Regions from separate parts of the Streptococcus gingivalis genome, predicted to be linked through region 1. Evidence: predicted binding sites of a transcription regulator. Region 1 holds the regulator's gene; the other holds the start of a gene.
The links. The regulator CtsR, encoded in region 1, represses protease genes until heat stress. The targets are predictions, from matches to a motif close to TTGGTCAAAAAAGGTCAAANA.
Positions count from the first base shown of each region.

Region 2: SM122_RS04360 (ATP-dependent Clp protease ATP-binding subunit) is a predicted target of CtsR. The motif match lies at 1,539-1,559, and genes of this name have one in related genera.

Region 1 covers NZ_JAYKTO010000002.1:110,878-118,642, forward strand. Annotated here, with positions in the region: gene SM122_RS06845 (hypothetical protein) at 1-554, opposite strand, end outside; gene SM122_RS06850 (DUF4430 domain-containing protein) at 717-1,124, opposite strand; gene SM122_RS06855 (hypothetical protein) at 1,102-1,590, opposite strand; gene SM122_RS06860 (ATP-dependent Clp protease ATP-binding subunit) at 1,600-4,029, opposite strand; gene SM122_RS06865 (CtsR family transcriptional regulator) at 4,030-4,494, opposite strand; gene SM122_RS06870 (alpha-L-fucosidase) at 4,712-7,765, opposite strand, start outside.
Region 2 covers NZ_JAYKTO010000001.1:886,631-894,395, reverse strand. Annotated here, with positions in the region: gene SM122_RS04360 (ATP-dependent Clp protease ATP-binding subunit) at 1-1,479, opposite strand, end outside; gene SM122_RS04355 (DUF1797 family protein) at 1,728-1,958, shown strand; gene SM122_RS04350 (bifunctional methylenetetrahydrofolate dehydrogenase/methenyltetrahydrofolate cyclohydrolase) at 2,124-2,978, shown strand; gene SM122_RS04345 (HAD-IIB family hydrolase) at 2,992-3,765, shown strand; gene SM122_RS04340 (NAD(P)H-hydrate dehydratase) at 3,818-4,693, shown strand; gene SM122_RS04335 (glycoside hydrolase family 32 protein) at 4,703-6,157, shown strand; gene SM122_RS04330 (type 2 periplasmic-binding domain-containing protein) at 6,232-6,429, shown strand; gene xseA (exodeoxyribonuclease VII large subunit) at 6,582-7,765, shown strand, end outside.

The DNA.
Region 1 (7,765 bases):
ATACCATAGGCTACGGGTTGGCCCCCAGGAAGTTGGATGGTCACTTGACCACCTTGGCCAATAGTGACTCCAGTGTCGCGTTTGTCAGACCAATTCCCAGCTGCTGCAGAGAAATCCCCTGCTGCTACAGAATAGACTCCCTTGTATTGGGCATTCTCTGTAGCAGAAGCTTGCTTCTTAGCATGGGCATGGCCGTCTTCTAGACTTGGCAATTTTGCTTTCGCTGGTGTTGCTGGAGTGGCTACTTCTTTTGTTACGGGTGCTGCTGGTGTCGCTTCTTTAGCTGGAGCAGGTGTTTGACTAGCTGCAGCTTGGTTATTTTTGCTACCAACGGTATGACTTTCTTCTGATTTGCTATCAGAGGATGAAGAGGCAATGGGATCTTTACTAGTGATCACTTTTTTCTTAGAAGAAGAGCTGGTTTGTTTAACCAGACTGGTCTTTGAACTACTTGCTTCTGAAGTTTTTTCTTCTTTATTCCCGCCACAAGCTCCTAGGAAAAGACTAGCTGTCAAAGCTAGGGCTGCTAGGGAAATGATTTTTTTGTTTTTCATAACAGAACCTCTTTTTGTAACATTTGTAATATTTTGTAACGTTATTGTAACACTGTTATATGAGGCTGTCAATAGTTTCTCAAATATTTTTCTAATTTGAAAGAAATTTTAGGTAAGTTCCTAAACTTTGCAAAAAAAGCCGGACATACTGTCCAGCTTTTCTTATTTATACACTTCTTGATAGAATTCGATCTTGTCCCCTTTTTTAACGGTGGTTTCTGCAGCACCTTTTGGAGCCATTTCGCCATTGATCTTGTACATCCAGTAAAGACCTTTGGCTTCATCTTGGCTGTGACCGTCAATCGAGGTGATCATGCCATTTTTTTCTTCAATCTTGTAGTTGGCTTTGAGCACTTTCATGAGGTTGCTCTCTTCTGCTACTTTCAAGGTTTTCGATTGCGCTTTTTGACCTTCTGGCGTCACGCTAATCGTAATCGAAATTTCGTTTTTCTTGGCAACTTCTGTGCTAGAAGCACTTGTTTGATGGTTTGTGCTATGAGACGAAGCGCAACTCGCTAAAAGAAGAGCTGCAAGTAAGGTCATCAAGCTAGAAATGGTTTTTTTCAACATAAAATCTCCTAAAGATTTGATAGATAATGGGATAGAAAATGATCGTCGACAGAGCATGGGCAAGGTTAAAACTAAAACCATTGACCAAAGCATAGGTCCACCAAGGAATATGGTATATCAAGGCATAAACACTATCGATCAAGACCCCATAAGCAAAGGACAGTAGGCCCACAAAAAGGATCTGAAGGACAAAGGGCAACCACTTGTAACTGATGCGCCAAATGAGCATCAAACAGCCAAAGGCGACAATCTGAAAGAACACAATCAGGCTCATCCCCAGGAAAAAGGCGGAGACAAACATGGTGATCATCATCACAAGAAAAGCAAAGCTATACCCTTCAAATATCACCAAGAGAAAAAAGATGGCAGAAATAGGTTGGACATTTGGGAAAGGGGCAAAAGCCTGACGTAGAGCGACACAAAGGGCCGCCAAAAGCGAAATACGGGTTAATCGCTGAAGCGTCATGACATCCTCCTAGACAATCTCAAACTTGATCGTTCCGGCTGTCGTTCCAACCTTGATCGTTTGTCCTTCTTGGGCTTGGCCTTTCAGCAATAGCTCTGCTAGTTGATCTTCCACTTCGGTCTGCAAGACACGACGCAGTGGGCGAGCTCCCATTTCTGGATCGTACCCTTTGGTTGCTAGCAACTTGAGCGCTGAAGGCTGGAATTTGAGGGTCATGCCTTGTTCTGCCAAGGTCGCGATGAGCGGTTTGACCATGACTTTCACTACCTGCTGCATGTCCTCGCTTGAGAGACTATGGAAGACCACCTTTTCATCAATCCGGTTGATAAACTCTGGACGATAGGTCTTCTTCAACTCTTCAAACATGCGTTTTTCCATATTGGCTTGGTCAAAGCGGATATCTTTAGCACCAAAGCCAACTGTCTTATCATCCCGAAGGGCTGTTGCTCCCAGGTTTGAGGTCATGATGATGATGGTATTGGAGAAGTCGATCTTCCGGCCTTTGCTATCGGTTAAGACTCCGTCATCCAAGACTTGCAAAAGGACATTGAAAATATCTGGGTGGGCTTTTTCCACCTCATCAAATAAGAGAACTGAATATGGTTTGTTGCGGACTTTCTCGGTCAACTCGCCTCCTTCTTCGTAGCCCACATAGCCTGGAGGAGCTCCGTTGAGGCGACTCGCCGCGAATTTTTCCATGTACTCACTCATATCAAAACGGATGAGGGCCGATTCATCATCAAACAGAACTTCTGCCAAAGCTTTGGCTAACTCTGTTTTTCCGACACCGGTAGGTCCTAGGAACATGAAAGAACCGATCGGACGTTTATTGCTACGGATACCTGATTGATTGCGTCGAATAGCCCGACTGATACTCGAAACCGCTTGGTCTTGACCAATCACGCGCTTGTGCAATTCTGCTTCTAAGTTTAGGTACTTCTTGGCATCGGTTTGAGTCAGTTTTTGAGTTGGAATACCAGATAATTGGCTCAAAGTCACCAAGACATCTTGGTCAGTGACTTCTTTTTTGTAGACAATGGGAGCGGCCTCTACTTCTAAGAGCTGGGCTGCTTTCTTCCACTTGCCATCCATCAAAGCCCGGTCTAAGGCGGTCAACTCTTCTTTTACGTGACCGTTGGAATCGCGGTTTTGTACAGTAGCTGCCGCTTCATCCAAGAGATCAATGGCTGAATCTGGCAATTGACGACTGGTCAAATAGCGGTGGGCATATTTGACAGCTGTTTCGATCGCTTCATCGGTAATGGTCACATGATGGTGGTCCTGATAGGTCTCTTTCAAGCCTTGGAGAATTTGGATGCTATCTGCAACACTTGGCTCTTCAATGGTGACTTTCGCAAAACGTCGAGAGAGGGCTGCGTCTTTTTCGATATGCTTTTGGTACTCATCTTGAGTCGTTGCTCCAACTGTACGCAAGGTTCCCCGTGCCAGGGCTGGTTTTAGAATATTGGCTGCGTCTAAGGTCGAATCAATACCGGATCCTGACCCCATAATGGTATGCAGTTCATCGATAAAGAGAATCACGTGACCGTCTTCTTCGATGTCCTGGATGATATTGTTCATCCGTTCTTCGAAGTCCCCACGGAAGCGCGTCCCTGCAACGACATTCATAAGATCCAATTCAAGGACACGCATTTGCGCGATTTCAGCTGGAACATTGCCACTAGCGACACGCTGGGCCAGACCTAATGCAAGGGCGGTTTTTCCGACCCCTGCTTCTCCCACCAATACAGGATTGTTCTTCGTCTTGCGGCTGAGGATTTGGATCATGCGTGAAATCTCTGCATCCCGGCCGATCACAGGCTCAAGCTGGCCTGCACGCGCCATTTCTGTCAAATCACGGGTATAATCTTCAAGACCTCCACTGGTGCTTGGGGGCATGCCCATCATATTTCCCATGGTTTGGCGGTTAGGGTTTTGGGCTCGATAGAGACTCCGAATGGCTTTGATATCATTCTTGTCCCAACCTGCCTTGTCCTCAAGATTCTTTCGAAGGGAGGCAATAGGAACTCCCTTGTCTTGCTCTGTAAAGGCAAAGCCAGCAAACTCCATGACTTGGCTCGCCAAGGTCCCACGGTCTGCTAGAAGAGAGAGGAGCACATGCTCTGTTCCCAAGGTCTTGGCATGAAGGACCTGGGCAATCTCTCTTGCGTGTTTCATAATGGCTTCCATCCGATAAGAAAATGGGAAGATTTCATACCGATTGTCGCTTTGAAAAGCTTGGCCTGTGATATGCTCCGCTGCATCCTGAAACTCATCGATCTGCATAGGATAATCGTTCAGTACAGAACCTGCCACGCTATAGGGATTATTGGCCATAGCCGTCAGGAGATGCCAAGTATCTAAGGTATGCCCCTGATAGTGGCCTGCTAGTATTTGGGCCGCTTCTATACTTTCTAACAGTGCTGTTGAATAGTTCATCTAGTCGGTATTTCCTTTTCTATCTACTTGTTGAATGATTTTTTTCAGCATCGTTGCTCGTAGGATGAGAGCATCTCGACCTAGGACCTCATCGGAGGTCGTCGCAAGCAAGAGCTGAGTCTCACGTTTTGTCAATAATTTTTCTTCATAGAGCATCTGGAGGATATCATTAAAGACCTGCTGGCTGATGGTCTCTCCAATATTGGCTGCCAAGTCTTGGAGCATCTGATGGTGATCTGAAAACTGGACCTTGCCAATGCGGATATAGCCCCCACCACCCCGCTTGCTCTCTACAATATAGCCTCGACTCTCGGTAAAGCGAGTCTTAATGACATAGTTAATCTGACTGGGTACAACCTGAAAGACATCGGCTAACTCACTTCTTTTGAGCTCTGCCATGCCAGCTTGAGCCAGCAAGGCCTTGATATAAGCTTCAATGCTATCAGATGTGTTCTTATTTGCCATGATGCTCCTTTCTGGCTTGTTTTTTTCTAGATGGATGCTCTGCTCTTTGGCCCATAAAAAATGGCCTTGGAGTGTTCCTTCTCATCATTGACCTTATTTGACTATTATACAATTTTTACGGCTGTAAATAAAGCAAAGACTCCATGGAAATAGGAATCTCTTAAGAAGGCAAAACAAAAGAGGCTAGTGAGAACTAACCTCTTATGCGAAGAAGGAACTACTCTTTGCGACGAGCGAATTTGGCGCCTCCACCCAAGAAACCTAGACCAAGAAGGCCTAACCAAGCAAAGAAACCACCTTCTTTTGTACCGGTTTGAGGAAGTTTTCCTTCCGATTGTAGAGAAGGACTTTCAACATCTTCTTTTTCCGGATGGTCTGAAGTCGAAACAGAAACTGCTTCTGGGGTTTTCGGTTGCAAGAGAACCGGTCTTTCTTTTTCTTTTTTGTCTTCAGCTTGAGAAAGAGTCATAACTTCTGGTTGCACCTTACTTGGAGTTACAGGAGTGGTTGGAGTCGGCATATCAGCTATCAACGGACTTTCTTCCGCTTCCTTCGTTCCGACTTCTGTGATCTGGTCCTGGGCCTCCACTTCGACAAAGGCATCGACTTCTGTCCGAATTTCTTTGCCTTCTTCTTGTCGGACTTCGATCAATTTCAACCGGCGTCCGACCTTCCCTGCTTGAAGGATCCGGCTCTCACCCTTGGTCAAGTCCTTGTTCTCACGCGTTTGACTCTCAAATGGAATCTCCTCCGCTTCGATGAGAAGTTCTGGCTTTTCAAGAATCAGATCCCGAACACCTTGATCTGGTCGTGTCTGCGTCAGGGGTTCATAATTGCGAGCATCTTCTAAGATGGTTTCAAGGGCTTCCACTTGATTAGCTGCAGCAACCAAATCTGGTTGCTCTTGATTCAACAACTGAGTCAAGTCCGTCAATTGTCCTTGAACCTTCGGTTTGAGGTCTGCTTTCAAACGATCGAGAGAGGTAGCCTTGATCTTTTCTACTCCTTCTCTGATGATCTGTTGCAGCTCTTCTTGACTGAGCAACTGGCTATCTTTCCCTGAGAGGATAAATCGGTCTACCTGGATGGCTCGAGATGACTGAGGATCATTGAGGGCTGGATCTAAGTGCAAGCGTAGCTGGTGGTAGCCTTTTGCTAGGCCTTGCAGATTGACCAAACTCTGGTCGAGCTTGCGTTGGTCTCCATAGCCACTGAAATAATGATCGCCGTCGATCTCATAATCATGGCCCCGACCTTCTTCGAAGGCCATTTCTTTTCCATCCAAAGTGACGCTGTAGAGACCATGACTTGGATCAACCACTCCTCGGACCTCCACGCCGGTGCCCTTAAAGGTAATGGTCACTTCAATGTGTTTCTTGCCTTCTTCATCGGTCACTTGGTTAAAGCTCGACCAAGATTCTGTGCCATTTGAGAAGTTTGGATTGTCTGTCTCATGGTGCCAACCCTCACTGTAATGCAGTTTCGGATCTTGGTCATCCACTTCTTTGCGATTTTCTGGCAACTGGTCTTCATTCATCACTTGAACTGTCAGTTCTGGAATAAAGCCGACAAGGCTTCCTTGATCCGGATGGAGCAATTTGACCTTAAAGTCATAGACGTCGGTCGCTTTTCCTGCAAAATCAAGGGTTGGAACTTGGACTGTTTTTTCTGTCTCGCCATCTGCGAACTCAAGGGTGACGTTGGTATCTTTGTAGACCTTGCCATGAACCCCTGTTCCTGGTTCTGTGATTAATTTGAGACTGGCACTTCCTTTAGAGCCACCTTTTCTCTTGACGACAACTTGCGCTGGGTCGCCTTTCTTAACGGCTAGGGTTGGCTGAGCAAACTCAAAGAGACCCTTTTCTTGGTTATTGAGGGCATAAATCCCTTCCGTTGCGATCGCATCTCCCTTGCTATTGACCAAGGTCAAGGTGTGGGATCCTGCTGCCAAGTCCGGTGTTTCATAGACCTTTTGGCTGCGTTTGCGGCTTGGGCTTTGGGTATTGACCGTCGCTAGCTTTTGGCCATCGACATAGATATCCATTTCCCCATGACCAGGGTCGACAGTTGCGACCACATAGGCCTTGGTGCCTTCAAACTGATAGGTCACCGAAGCCCCTTTTTCCTTGGTCCACATAGAGGTCCCTCGAACACCTTCTCCCTCTTCATTCCATTGGCCATTGGCCCGCTCTGCTGCCCGGTCAGAATGATAAGTCAAACCAAGCGGATAGCCATCGGTTTCTTCAATGCTAGCGGGTGTCTTATAGACAGAGACTCCGTTCAAGATTGGAGTAGCTTGGGCATCGGTGATGGACACCCGGATATAACGACTATCAACTGGTTGCCCTTTGATCAATCGGCGATATCCTACGGTTGAGCCAGCCCCATATGGAACCCATTGGCCATTCACAGCCACATCAATGGTGAAACCAGAAATCCGTTGGCCTTTCTCGATGGTTTCTTTAAGCTCTACCACATCAAAATGCTGTTCTTTTCCAAGATCGAGGACAAAAGAGCCGGTCTTAGCATCATCTGCAGGTGCCCAACTGGTCTTTTCATCGCCATCTGTCAAATGGCTGGCCTTGTAGAGCGGATTGCGTCGTGTCGAGTCAGCTTCTACCAAAGCTCCTGCCGCATAGTTCACACTGTAGAGTTGGTCCAAGGTCTGACGAAATTCTTTCAAACGGGCCACATCGGCATCCGCAAATTTTCCGTCTTGGTTAGGTGGAATATTGAGCAAGAGTGGAGTTCCACGGCCGACCGATTTGAAGTAAATGTCCATCAATTCGCGCAAGGACTTAGGCTCTTGGTTGTCATGGTAGAACCAGCCGGAGCGAATAGAGACATCGGCTTCTCCCACTGAGTATTGCTTCCCTTCCGGATCCCCGTGATTGAGGTAGCTATTGGATGGATTGTTGCGGATCTTATCTGGATTGACCTTTTGCCAAACCGGATCTCCGGCAATCCCCTTTTCATTTCCAATCCAACGAACATTGGTCGGCTCAGCTGAGAAGATGGCAATATCCCCTTGGGCCTTGCGAATGGCTTCAAACCACTTGTCAAAGGTATAGGTGACCTTTTGAGCCCCATCGCCACGCGCTCCATCCATCCAGACTTCTACGAACTTGCCCTTGTTACCATATTTTGGATCTTCAAGGATTTCCTTAAGCTGGTTGAGATAGTATTCATTGTATTGGTCCTCTGTATCCACATGGTAGAGTGGGCTGTGAGCATCCCAAGGCGAGAGGTAGACCCCCATGTCCATGTCATA
Region 2 (7,765 bases), on a different contig from region 1:
GACACCGGTTGGTCCGACAAAGAGGAAGCTTCCGATTGGACGGTTAGGCGATCCTAGGCCGACACGATTGCGTCGAATGGCTTTCGCAATTTTATCAACAGCATCATCTTGACCGATCACATGGGCTTTCAAATCAGAAGCCAGATTGATCAATTGAGACTGTTCTTTTTCTTTCAAATCACCAACAGGAATATTGGTCTTTTGTTCAACGATGTGTTCAATCGTTTTTTCGCTGATGACAGGGGTTTCCTGATCGGTGACATGTTGACCTTGCATTTCCTTGTATTTCGCGATTTGGTCGCGGAAGTAGGCTGCTTTTTCAAAGTCTTCTTCGCGTGTCGCTTGGGCTTTGAGGTTTTCCGCTTCAATCAAGCGCTGGTCGATCACTTTTGGATCCACAAAGTTTAGGGTCAGGTTCATCTTAGATCCCGCTTCATCCAACAAATCAATGGCCTTGTCTGGCAGGAAGCGATCTTGGATGTAGCGGTTTGAAAGAATAGCTGCCGCTTCGATGGCCCCGTCTGTATAGTGGACGTGGTGGTAGTCTTCGTATTTTTTCTGGATGCCCTTGAGGATGGTGATGGTTTCTTCAACCGTTGGCTCATCGACCTTAACGGGCTGCATCCGACGTTCCAAGGCTGCATCTTTTTCAATGATACGGTATTCATTGAGGGTAGTAGCACCGACTAATTGGAGTTCTCCACGCGCCAAGGCTGGTTTGAGGATATTTCCAGCGTCCATATTGCCTTCGCCAGCAGATCCTGCGCCAACAATTTCATGGATTTCATCGATGAAAAGAATCACATCTTCACGTTGACGAATTTCATCCATTAATTTTTGCATGCGTTCTTCGAATTGACCACGAATACCTGTGCCTTGAACGAGGCTAACGACGTCCAGGCGGATGACTTCTTTTCCTTGCAATTTATGAGGAACGTCTCCGTCGACGATTTTTTGGGCCAAGCCTTCCACAACGGCAGTTTTTCCGACCCCAGGTTCTCCGATCAGAACCGGATTGTTCTTGGTTCGACGGTTGAGAATTTCGATGACACGGATAATTTCTTCATCACGGCCGATGACAGGGTCAATATCCCCTTTGCGGGCAATTTCTGTGACATTGATACCGAATTCTTCTAATAGTCCTTTAGGCTTTTGAGGGCGAGCTTGACGTGGGTCTTGATTGCCGCTACGGTTATTGTTTTGGCCGTAACCGCCACCTCCATAACTGCCTCCAGATTGAGTTGGAGGTGTTTGAGGTTCTTGTGGACTTTGGAAGTTTCCAAGGTTATTGAAGAAATCTTCGAAGGGATCTCCAGTCAGTTGGCTCCGTTGGGTCATGCCTTTCAAAAAGCTGTTATTTGGGTCTGTTTTCATAATTTTATAGCAATTTTGACAGAGGTCTACTTGCTGCTGACGTCCATTTACATTTGTATATAAATGGATGGTTGATTCATTTATTTTACAATTTTGACAAAGCATATACATACCTCACAGTAGGTTTTTGATGGTCTTCCATCAAGAGACGAGCCTATTTTTAAAAGGTCAAAAATAGTCAAAGATTTATAGTTTCATTATATCAGTATTCTAGAAGTTTGCAAGAATTTGCTACGAAATGTCGCTTAGGAATACTGAAGAAAGCAAATCAATGGAAAAATGTGAATTTTTATTGGAAGAGCTTTCTCTTTTATGATAAAATAGGAGAGTAGAAAGTAAAGAGGAGAAATAAAATGGAATCACATTTAGTACGGATTATCAACCGTTTGGAGACGATGACAAAAGACGGTGGAAACTTAAAACGTAATTTTGAACGTGACGGTGTTGTTGTCGCTGAAGTAGCCTACAACCACAATGAAGAAGAAGGTTCAACCTTTACACTTCGTGATGTTGAAGCGCGTGAAACCTATACATTTGATAGCATTGATTTAATTGCAATGGAAATTTATGAATTGCTTTACTAAGCAGCTGTGTGGATGAGTTTGGGGTGGTCTCAAGCTCATTTTTTGTCCATCTGGCTATAGTTTTCGTCTATAAGAAATTCTAATTAGGAACAGTTAGGTTTGAGAGTTGAAATCTGCTATAATAGAGAGGACTATTTTCATTACTTGACTAGAAAGAGAATTGATATGACGACACTCATTGATGGGAAGGCGCTCGCTACAAAATTACAGGGTGAGATTGCAGAGAAAACAGCACGATTAAAAGAAGAGACAGGAGTTGTGCCTGGCCTCGTTGTCATCGTGGTAGGAGATAATCCAGCTAGCAAAATCTATGTAAGAAATAAAGAGCGTTCTGCTATTGCGGCAGGCTTTCGGAGTGAAGTGAGACGACTTCCTGAAAGCATCAGCCAAGCTGAATTATTAGAAGTGATCGAACACTACAATCAGGATCCCCTTTGGCATGGGATTTTGGTGCAGTTGCCACTGCCTAAGCATATCGATGCGGATGCAGTCCTTTTAGCGATTGACCCGGCAAAAGATGTGGATGGCTTTCATCCATTGAATATGGGGCGCTTGTGGGCTGGAAATCCTATTATGGTGCCATCGACCCCCGCTGGCATCATGGAGATGTTCAAAGAGTACGGGATTGATCTAGAAGGGAAGCGAGCAGTCGTGATTGGTCGTTCCAATATCGTTGGAAAACCAATGGCGCAGTTGCTCCTCGCCAAAAATGCGACGGTAACCTTGACCCATTCCCGGACCCATCATCTGCCTAAAATTGCTAGAAGAGCAGATATCTTGGTTGTTGCGATCGGTCGTGCGAAATTTGTAACAGCAGACTTCGTGAAAGAAGGTGCCGTCGTTATTGACGTCGGAATGAATCGCGATGAGAATGGCAAATTGTGTGGGGATGTCGATTTTGACTCCGTTGCCCCTTTGGCCAGTCATATTACTCCGGTACCAGGAGGGGTTGGGCCTATGACCGTCACAATGCTGATGGAGCAGACCTACGAAGCAGCTGTTCGTGCCTTAAAAAAATGAAAGTGTGAACAAGATGAAGTTTGTATTTGATTTAGATGGAACCCTTTCATTCGATGGTGTCACAATCGATGATGAAATCAAACAGGTCTTATTGAGAGCAGAAGAATTTGGTCATGAAGTTGCCTTTGCTTCTGCACGTTCTTACCGGGACTGCTTGGGCCTTTTAGGAGATCCATTGAGTCAGCAACTCGTGATAGGCTTAAATGGTGGATTGGCCTATCGCCAGGGGCAATTGGTATATGAGGAACAATTGGACAAGGATGTGTATCGGGAAGTCCTTGGCTTTTGTCGCCATTACAATCTACCATTTTTTGTGGATGATACCTTTGATTATAGCGGACAGATTTTGGAAAAGATTCCTTTTGTTGCGAATGTAGATCCCCTCAAGAAAGCCCAGTATCGGTCTTTAGAGGAGCTGACAGATCCGATTAAGGTCGTGATCTATATGGGTGGCCATGAGGAGCTCGTGGATGAGATCATCGAGCGGATTGAAAAGACAGACAAGGCCCATATCCGCTATCATGCGCATGAAAAATGCATCTATCTCAATCCAGCAGACACGCATAAAGCGACAACCGTAGAAGAACTCTGTGGAGAGAATTTCGTGGCTTTTGGCAATGATCAAAATGATATCGAGCTCTTTGAAAAAGCTCTTTATGCAGTTCAGATTGGTGATTTTCCAGCCCTTCAGCCTTATGCGGATGATCAATTGGTAGCCAAACAAAATCAACCACAAGCTGTGGCTGCTAAGATCTTGCAAGTCTTCGCAGAATTCAGAGGAAAATAAAAGATGGAGGGGGAGTCGTGGCTTCTCCTTTTTCGCTAGAAATGAGGAAGGTATGAAAACAGTTCAGAAAGAAGAGATCCAACGTGTCATTGCAAAGCGAGAGGTGAATTCTTATAAGGGAGATTTTGGTCGCCTGCTCTTGATTGGGGGGACTTACCCCTATGGGGGAGCCATCATTATGGCGGCGCTTGCTGCGGTTCATAGTGGTGCGGGGCTGGTTACTGTAGCAACAGATCCTGATAATCTGACAGCCCTTCATAGCCATCTTCCTGAAGCTATGGGCTTTGATTTGGCAGATCACGAACTCCTTTGTGAGCAGCTCCAAAAAGCTAGCGTGATTCTCGTAGGACCGGGCTTAAAGGAAGCAAGAGAAAACCAAGCAATCTTGCACATGATTTTTGAACAAGTCTCTAGCCAGCAGGTCTTGATATTAGATGGAGGAGCTATCAGTCTTTTTACAGCCTCTCAGTTTGACCTGCCAGAAGCTCAGTTGGTCTTTACCCCTCATCAAAAAGAATGGGAAAAACTGTCAGGGATTGATCTTGCAAGCCAGACTAAAGACAAGAGTCGAAGAGCAGTACAGAACTTTCCTCAAGGGACTGTCATTGTAGAAAAAGGGCCTCACACCCGCATTTGGACAAGTGGGCAAGAAGAGGGCTATCAGCTAGATGTTGGTGGTCCCTATCAAGCAACAGGGGGTATGGGAGATACCTTGGCAGGGATGATCGCAGGATTTGCGGGTCAATTCCCACAGGTCAGTCTCTATGAGCGCGTGGTGGTTGCGACCTATCTCCATTCAGCCATTGCTGAGGACTTGAGCAAGGAGGCCTATGTGGTTCTACCCACGACCATTAGCCAAGAAATTCCCAAATGGATGAAAAAGTGGAGTGACAAAGATCAGGTTACCAGCACTGAAAATAGAAAATAGGTAAAAAAGATGAAGGAAAGCATTCGAAAAGCAAATCAGTATATCGATGAAAACAGGGAGAGGGTTAACCAGCAATATAGAGGAGCATTTCATTTGCTACCTCCAATCGGCTGGATGAACGATCCAAATGGCTTTGTTTATTTCCATGGGGAATACCATTTGTTTTACCAATTCTATCCCTATGATAGTGTTTGGGGGCCCATGCATTGGGGGCATGCCAAATCAAAAGATCTTCTCCATTGGGAAGAATTGCCAGTAGCTTTAGCACCAAGTGAAAGCTATGATAAGGATGGTTGTTTCTCGGGTAGTGCTATTGTGAAAGATGACAAGCTCTATTTGCTGTATACTGGTCATGTAGACGATGAGGAAAAGCGCGAAGAGACTCAGTGTCTTGCGGTTTCGACAGATGGCATTACCTTTGAAAAAATCCCCACTAATCCAGTGATCCATTCTCACCATATTGAGGGGATTGCAGATATTGCAGATTTTCGTGATCCTAAAGTATTTGAATACCAAGGAAGCTATTACGCTGTCGTTGCTTCTAAGACACCGGATGAGAGAGGTCAAATTCTCCTATTTGCATCAAGTAATCTAGTAGATTGGACCTTTACATCAGTTCTTTTAGAAGGTGAAAAAGGGCAAGGGATTATGTGGGAGTGTCCCGATTTCTTCCCTTTAGATGGCAAATGGGTCTTGATCCTGTCTCCCATTGAAATGGAAAGGCAGCAAGAAAAATACTGGAACTTAAATTCGACGGTTGCCTTTATCGGTGACATGAATTGGGAAACAGGGCGCTTTCATGTCGATTCCTATGATGAAATCGATGGCGGTTTGGATTTCTATGCCCCTCAAACTTGTCAAGGACCAAATGGCGAACGATACATGGTTGCCTGGATGCAAATGTGGCACCGGTCTATCCCCAGTCATGATTTAGCTCATGGGTGGGCAGGTAGTATGACTCTTCCAAGAAAATTGTCTCTGAAAAACGGACGATTGGTTCAGGGGTTACCTGAGTCAGTGAAAGAACACTTTCTTGTAGAGCATGCGTCAGAAACCATTGTTAAGGCCAATCAGATCACGATCCCAGCGAAAGGGAAACAAACCTTGTTTGAACTAAATGCCAAACCGGGTCGCTCCTTTATCCTAGGTTATGGTGATGAAACTGATCCTGATAGTGTCTTGCAATTGAGTTACGACGCCTCTCAAAAACGCTTTAGCTTAAGTCGAGACCAATTTGGGCACCCAATTTCTGGAAAAGAAAATCCAGCATTTCAATCGAGATGGATTCAGTTGGATGCTGAAAAAGATCATCATTTTTCGATCATTCGCGATACCAACTCCATCGAAGTATTCGTGGATGGTAAAACTCTCTCGATGACTTTTTATGAAACGACTGAGAATCCCGTCTATACTCTCACGGCAGATGAAGGGGTTGATTGGGTCGTGAAAACCTATCAAAAATAGAAAATCAATAGCCTCCTAAAGAATAAAAGACAAGTCCTATGACTTGTCTTTTTGTTGTATCCTAAATAGGATTTGTGTTCATCGAAGAAAATTTGGGAATTGGTCTCATGACCGATCTGACTCTCTTCCCAGAATATCCAAATCTTGTCAAAATTCCGCTGGTTGAAGAGGAAAAAACAGTCTTCTATATTAGTTATGCCTATCCAAATGAAGGGGAACCCCAAGCGCTTCTTAGCTCCTTTATTGAACGGTTGGAGAAGTGTGAAAAATAAGGAAGCTGGTGTCAAACAGACAAATAGAAAGTGTCTTGAATAAAATGAGGCTTGTAGAGAAAGGAAATTCATGATTTCGCTTTGTCTGCCAGCCTTTTTTGGCGTTTTTTGGTATAATTAAACTTGATCATATTCTGCAGAAAGGAGTTCCTATGTCCAACTATTTATCCGTATCAAGTTTGACCAAATATTTGAAATTAAAATTTGATAAGGATCCCTATTTGGAAAGGGTTTATCTGACAGGGCAGGTCTCCAATTTCCGAAAACGCCCCAACCACCAGTATTTTTCATTAAAGGATGAAAAAGCGGTTATTCAGGCGACGGTCTGGGCTGGGGTTTATCGAAGCTTTGGTTTTGAGCTGGAAGAAGGCATGAAGATCAACGTCATCGGTCGCATTCAGCTCTATGAGCCAAGCGGGAGTTATTCCATTGTCATTGAAAAGGCTGAGCCAGATGGGGTAGGGGCCTTGGCCATCCAATTTGAACAACTCAAGAAAAAGTTGACCGAAGAAGGGCTGTTTCAGGATCGGTGGAAGCAAGCTCTGCCACAATTTCCAAGAAAGATTGGGGTCATCACCAGTCAAAGTGGGGCCGTGATTCGCGATATTATCACAACGGTGAGCCGACGCTTCCCTGGTGTAGAGATTGTGCTCTACCCGACCAAGGTTCAGGGTGAAGGCGCATCTAGTGAGGTGGTTGCTAATATTCAAAGAGCCAACCAACGGGATGATTTGGATGTCTTGATTATCGGTCGTGGGGGTGGTTCGATTGAAGACCTCTGGGCCTTTAATGAAGAAGCGGTGGTGCGAGCCATCTTTGAATCGCGGATTCCGATTATCTCCAGTGTTGGACATGAGACAGATACGACTCTAGCCGATTTTGTAGCAGACAGACGAGCCGCTACTCCGACAGCCGCTGCTGAATTGGCCACTCCAGTAACCAAATTGGATCTCTTGTCCCATTTACAAAAGCAGGAAAATCGCATGGCAACAGCCATGTCCAATCGCTTGGCCTATAATCGTGAACGCTTGGCCAAATTAAGTCAATCGGTCATTTTTAGACAGCCTGAAAGACTCTATGATGGCTACCTGCAAAAGATTGACCAGTTGCAATTGCGATTGAAACAAGGGATGCGGGATGCTTATGGCCAAGGGGCCAATCAGCTGCAAGGTCTGCGTCATCGCCTAGAAGCCATGTCTCCTTTGCATCGCATCGAGCGCTACCAAGATCGCCTGCTCCAAGATAAGAGAATCTTAACCAACCGAATGGAACAAGTTTTAAAAGAGCAAAAAATCAAGGTGCAAGGCTTATCAGAAGCCCTCTTGATGCTCGATAC